Prosthecobacter sp.: one gene and its partner. The protein of the gene in region 2 interacts with the protein of the main gene of each other region in a pairwise test. Links are inferred from orthologs where the notes say so. Each region holds a gene or a part of one and is shown on either strand. Other genes may lie near its edges.

Region 1 (3,239 bases), on a different replicon or contig from region 2:
CGTCGATGAGCTTGCCGGTGGCTGTGGTGCCGTCACGGAAAGTGATGGTGGTGGCGGTGTAGCCGAAGATTTCCGAGGGTCTGGCGGCGACTTTGAACGGAGCCGTGGCGGTGAGCTTCACCGTGGCGGTGTCTTTCTTGTCAGCTTTGGCCTTGGCAATCGCTGCGGCGCGGAGTTCGGCGAACGCGGCCTTGTCGAGGGTGATTTCCTTGCCGTCCTCAGTTTTAAACTTGGGTGCCTCGCCTTCGACGTATGGCAGCACATGATCCACCGGATCAGCCGTGACAGCGCTTTGCCTCACCGGAATGCCGAGGGAAAGTTCGGTCACGTCGCCGAACTTCACGGTGTAGGGAATAGTGTGGCCATGCTCATCCTCCGGCATGTGGCCGGTGAGGATGGTGCCGTCGGTGAGCTTCACGGCGTAGTGCTTGAACTTCGCGCTATATTCGAGGCTCTTGTTGAACATGAAGACACCGGCGCAAATCACCGTGATGGCCATGTTGATGCGATACCAGCCGAACTTGCGCAACTTCAAGCAGGCCCAAGCCATGACCACTGTGACGGAGGAGGCGATCAGAACGATGGTGTTCCAGAAGCCGAGGGTGACGTCGAGGTCATGCACCGGCCAAGGATAGTCCGCACCGAGGCGGAGGAAGATGTAAGCGGAGAACAAACCGCCGAAGAGCATGACTTCCGAGGCGAGGAAGAGCCAGATGCCGATCTTGGCGTTGAAGAGGCCGGTGTCCGGGCGGGCGTGGACTGTGTACGGGATTTCCATTGAAGTAGTCGCGGTTCGCGGTTCTCAGTTCGCGGTTAGTGATGCGCCAGCACCTTGTCGGCGGCAGGTTTGGTTTCGGGTTTGCCGGGTTCAGATTCCCACTGCGGATAGAAGTCGGTGACGTGGCCGGGGAGGCTGTACTCGTACGGTCCGCGATGAGCGACCGGATCAAACAGGAAGTTGCCATGCGGCGGCGGCGTGGGTGTGGCCCAGTCCAGCGTGGTGGCATCCCAGGGATTGTCGCTTTCAACTTTTTTGCCGCCTTTGATGCTGAACCAGAAGTTGAAGATGAAGGGCACCTGGCCGAGGGCGAGAATGAAAGCGCCGACGGACATGACGATGTTGAGGGAAAGCATATTGTCCGGAATATCGAGGCCGAAGACGGCGCCGATCTTGTGCGTCAGAGTCGTGGTCCAGTGGGAGAAACCGGCGGTGTTTTCGAAGTATTTGCCGCCGTCATACCAGCGGCGGTGGAAGCCGGCCATGCCCTGGATCATCATGGGCATAAACACGAGGTTCATGCCGATGAGCGACGGCCAGAAGTGCCATTTGCCGAGCCGGTCACTCATGAAACGACCGGTGATCTTCGGGAACCAGTGATAGATGCCAGCAAACAGGGCGAAGATGGTGCCGGGGGCGACAACGTAGTGGAAATGGCCGATCACGTAGTAGGTGTCGTGCAGTGCGAGATCGATGAACGAGAAGGCCAGCGGCAGACCGGTGAGACCGCCGATGCCGAACATGGGCAGGAAAGCACATGCGAAGAGCATCTGCGTGTTGAAGCGGATGGAGCCACCCCACAGCGAGATCATGAGGCAGGTCAGGAGAACCACGGACGGCACTGAGATGAGCACCGTGGTGATCTGGAAGTAGGTGGACATCATCGTGCCCATGCCGGTGAGATACATGTGGTGCGCCCAGACGAGGAAACTGAGGAAACCGAGCGTCAGCACGGAGTACACCATCGACTTGTAGCCCCACAGCGGACGGCGGGCATTGCAGGGAATGACTTCTGTGAGAATGGCGAACGCAGGCAGGATGAGCACGTAAACCTCAGGATGGGCGAGGAACCAGAACAGATGCTGGTAGAGCAGGGGATTACCGCCGCCGGAAATGTCGAGGTGCTTGCCGCCTTCCATCAAACCGGTCGGCAAATAGAAGGAGGAGCCGAACACGCGGTCGGAGAGCTGCAGGATGGCGGCCACTTCAAGCGGCGGGAAGGCCAGCAGGAGCAGGAAACCGATCACAAACATCGCCCAGCAGAAGAAGGGCATCTTCATCCAGGCCATGCCTTTGGTGCGCAGGTTGATGAGGGTGGCGATGAAGTTGACGGAGCCGAGAAGTGACGCGGAGATGTTGAACACCATCGCCGTGAGCCACCAGGTGTGGCCATGCGACCAGACGCTCGTCACGCCGAGGGCCGTCGTCGATGCCAGCGGCGAATACATCGTCCAGCCAGTCTGCACCGGACCGGTGCCGACAAAGAAGCTGTACATCATCAACACACAACTGATGAAGAAGAACCAGTAGCTGAGCATGTTCAGGCGGGGGAACGCCATGTCGATGGTGCCGATTTGCAGCGGCATGACAAAATTGCCGAAAGCGGCGAAGCCCAGCGGCACGATGCCGAAGAACACCATGATCGTGCCGTGCATGGCGCCGAGCATGTTGTAGATCTCGCCGTTGAGCGAGCCGTCTGCGTTCAGCCAGCGGCCGAACATGGCCTCGAAGAGGTCCTTAATGAGGGGGATATCACGAATCAACTCGATCGCCGGCACCGGGACGCCCGGATAAGCGATGCTCCAGCGCATGAGCAGCATGAGGAAGAAGCCGAACAGCAGGAAGATCAAGCCGGAGAGGCCATACTGGATGCCGATGGTCTTGTGATCGCTGGAGAAAATGTACTTCCACACGAAGCTCTGTTCATGGTGCCCGTGCGCATGGTCATCATGCGAGTGATCGTGGGCGTGATCGTGAGAGGTGGCGGCGGCGCTCATAGGCTGGGGGTCAAAAGGTCAAAGTTGAAAGGCTTTCGCGAAATCGAAGGTGAAATCGGCGGTGGCTTTGCCGCCACGGATGGTGACGGTTTGCGAAAGTTTTTGCGGAAACTGCGGGTGCCAGGCCTCGACGACGTATTCGCCGTCCATGAGCGCTCGCGTGATGGTAAAACAACCATCAGTGGCGGATACCGCATTGTGGACACCTTCGTGGACAAACACCCAGGCGCTCATCCAGCGATGCACATCGCATTCGAGGCGGTAGATGCCGGGAACCTGGAAAGCCTTCACGTTTTCATCGCCGCGTGAGGGCTGGCCGATGTTGTCGATGTTCTCGCCTTTGCCATGCGTTCCAGCTTCCTGACGGGCGATGCGGATGTTGTGGAAGGTAAGATCACTGTTGTGAAAGCGAACGTTTTGGCCGGGCTGGATCGCAACCGTATGCGGCAGGAACTCGCACTTCG
Region 2 (3,107 bases):
TCTGGATCGGCGCGAGGTAGCTGCAATCGCCCTTGTTGCCGTTGCGCACGCGGTAGCACGTTGCTTGATCGGTGTGAGGCATGAACAGGCCGATGCCGTGATCGCTTGAGTCCACCCACGCGCACCATGGTTCGCTGACGCGGATGTATTCGTTCGGAAAGCCGGGCTGTTTGCGCGTGAGCTTCTTTTCAGCATCCACAAACACCATCGTGTCGAGCTTCGGCGTCACAAACAGCGCGGGAAGCTCTTGATGCCTCGGTGCATGCGTTTTTTCGCCCGTGTAAGTCATCTTGAACTTCAATCGCGCCAGTCCGCCATCAAGTCGCAGCCATTCTTCCATCACACACTCGGGTGCGAACTCTCCCGTGGCCCAGTGGCGTGGCTTCGTCTTCGCGTAGAAGCTGGTGGCGTCGAATTTCGTCTCCACGACTTCCGCAGGTGCATTTTTCCAGCTCCCACCCTGCACCGGATTGTAGCGCCACGGCTTGCCGTTCCAGTCGCTGCCGTCCTCATCGCCATAATACGACTGCTGCACATAACGGCCCACATCGTAAGCGTTGAGCAGGTTGTCCTGTGAACCCGAAGGCGAAAACCAGCCGATGCAGGCTCCGGCCTTGAGGTTCACACCAAGCCTCACCTGGCCGTTGTCGAGGTAATGCCAGCTTTCCGTCGCTTGAGCGGACGAAGCCAGCAGAAGAAGGGCGTGGATGAGGTGTTTCAGTAACATGACGATGCAGACGGGCGCTTGCAGCCTCGCGGCATCTCGCCAAATGCGCAAGGATGCCCGCGACCTCACGCCGACTCCACGCCTTCACCGAATCCGTCATCCGCGCGATGACGCGGCTCTCGAACCAGCATGGCGCGATCAATCTCTCGCAGGGCTTCCCCGACTTCAATCCGCCTGAGGAACTGCTTGCCGCGCTCGAACGTGCCACTCGCGGCCCGTTTCATCAATATGCCGTGACCTGGGGCGCGCCGCGCTTCCGGCAGGCGCTGGCGCGGAAGATCACGCATTTCTCCGGCACGGCGATCGATCCTGATCAAAACCTCGTCGTCACCTGCGGCAGCACGGAGGCGATGATGTGCGCGATGATGACCTGCTGCGAGCCGGGGGACAAAGTGATCGTCTTCTCGCCCTTCTACGAGAACTACGCCGCCGATGCCATCCTCTCCGGCGCTGAACCGATCTATGTCCCGCTGCGTCCGCCGCAGTTCGGCTTCGATCCCGATGAACTCGCCCGCGCTTTCGCCCAAGGCGCGAAGGCCATCATCGTCTGCAATCCATCCAATCCGACCGGCAAAGTCTTCACGCGTGCCGAACTGCAAACGATCCTCGATCTCGCCGAAAAACACGACGCCTTCGTCATCACCGACGAGCCTTATGAGCACATCGTCTATGCGCCGCATGAGCACGTTTACATGCATTCGCTGCCCGGAGCCGCAGAACGCGTGATCGTGTGCAATTCGCTCTCCAAAACCTACTCCATCACCGGCTGGCGGCTCGGTTATGTCCAGGCCGCGCCGCACATCATCGCGCAGGCGCGGAAAGTGCATGATTTCCTCACCGTCGGCGCTGCCGCGCCCTTGCAGGAGGCCGCCATCGCCGGACTGGAGCTGCCGGACAGCTACTACCACGGCCTGCGCGATCTCTACACCGCGAAGCGCGATGTCTTCCTCAATCATCTCCGCGCCACTGGCCTGCCGTTCACCGAACCGCACGGCGCTTACTACGTGTTGATGGACATCTCATCCCTCGGCTTCGCCACCGACACCGAGGCCGCCGAATGGTTCGTGCGCGAGATCGGCGTCGCGGGTGTCCCCGGCTCCAGCTTCTTCCGCGAACCCGAACACCGCTTCATTCGCTTCCACTTCGCGAAGCAGGTGGAGACGCTGGATGCGGCGGGGGTGAAGCTGGAGAGGTTGAAGCGGGGACGGTGAGCAGTTGGCCAACGTCAACGTTAGGACCCATTTGCGTGACCACTCTTCGTGGATCGAAAGCCAATGCTTCGCCATGCCCCTGCGGGATCTTGATAGACTTCACCCGTGATCATCCACCAGACTGCTAGGTCGGAGGCCATGCCAAAATTCAGGGCGGCAAATCGTTCGGCTACGTCCCTTAACGTACTCCTGATTTTTTCATCGAGAGACTCATAGTCATCTTCATCCGCGAGTTCATCTCCGACCTCCTCGAAGATATCGTCTAGTTGAGACCATTCTTGACCCCAGTTTGGCACTCGATCGCCCAAACGGATTTGCTTCTCTCCGGGGATTTTTGCAAGTCCTTCAAGTGATTTGAGGTGCTCGTCGACCACGACTTGGTATATATCGAAATTGAACCCACCGTTAGAATCGTTCCAGAAACATAGTGCCATCGGGTCCACCTTATCGACTTCTTTCAGAAGCCTGGGGATTCCGGTTTCATAAATCGTAGCAATGTAGTCCCAATCAATGCGGGATAATGGATTCATAATGGCTGCGTGAGGGGGGTAAATTTGCAATTCTCCGCAAAATTACGGAAGAACCCTCGATCCATGAAATTAACGGACGCTAAGGAGAACTCCACAATCACTGCCCAATGACTGGATCGGTATACATGGACGATTCTGCGAGCAGGCCCGTCCGCAATCCGAAATGCTTCATGGCAGAACTCGGGGGGTATGGAAGGAAACGCCAAAAGAGTGAGATCAAAACGGTGCGAATCCGGAAGACGGAAGTCTACGCGCACAGCCTCCGTGGATTTTAGACGCTCCGAGAACATGGGCTCCGACTCAGGCAATCGAAACATGCTCACATAAATCTGCGGGCTGTCTCTTTGGATATCTGGTCCCTTCGCGAAAAGATGGACTACGTGCCGCGACGATGAATTTACCTCGTGTCGCAGAAACTGTGGAATGGCGCGGAGGCGGCTAAATTCCAGACACCCCGCTTGAAAGGAATCAGCGGAGCCATCATTTCGAGTGTCGATTTCTAGCCTTAGAGGTTGCATGGAATGAAGCCTAACTAGTTGATGAGAAACAATTCCGTCGAGTTCGTCAACAGCGTTATGGCTAAACCTCTTTGAATCCCGACCTTATGCGCCGCTGAACGCTACAAGTTCGCCGCATACG

What was found.
Region 1: the proteins of U1A53_RS02340 (region 2) and U1A53_RS06955 interact in binary tests that used the Escherichia coli proteins (3 or more experiments, as listed by UniProt). The link is inferred for Prosthecobacter sp. from one-to-one orthologs.

The regions. Positions count from the first base shown.
Region 1 is NZ_JAXMIH010000006.1:1,019,665-1,022,903, reverse strand. The notes cover bases 295-3,207. They hold U1A53_RS06955 (cbb3-type cytochrome c oxidase subunit I), read right to left. Parts: upstream 2,776-3,207; coding sequence 814-2,775; downstream 295-813. Other genes in these bases: U1A53_RS06950 (plastocyanin/azurin family copper-binding protein), read right to left, coding at 2,794-3,207; U1A53_RS06960 (cytochrome c oxidase subunit 3), read right to left, coding at 295-778. Outside these bases: more of U1A53_RS06960, read right to left, coding at 1-294; more of U1A53_RS06950, read right to left, coding at 3,208-3,239. UniProt on the Escherichia coli protein: Cytochrome bo(3) ubiquinol oxidase is the terminal enzyme in the aerobic respiratory chain of E.coli that predominates when cells are grown at high aeration.
Region 2 is NZ_JAXMIH010000005.1:334,421-337,527, forward strand. The notes cover bases 79-2,859. They hold U1A53_RS02340 (pyridoxal phosphate-dependent aminotransferase), read left to right. Parts: upstream 79-780; coding sequence 781-1,938; downstream 1,939-2,859. Other genes in these bases: U1A53_RS02335 (hypothetical protein), read right to left, coding at 79-727; U1A53_RS02345 (hypothetical protein), read right to left, coding at 1,959-2,468. Outside these bases: more of U1A53_RS02335, read right to left, coding at 1-78; U1A53_RS02350 (succinylglutamate desuccinylase/aspartoacylase family protein), read right to left, coding at 3,088-3,107. UniProt on the Escherichia coli protein: Shows aminotransferase activity with methionine and histidine as substrates, and to a lesser extent also with phenylalanine.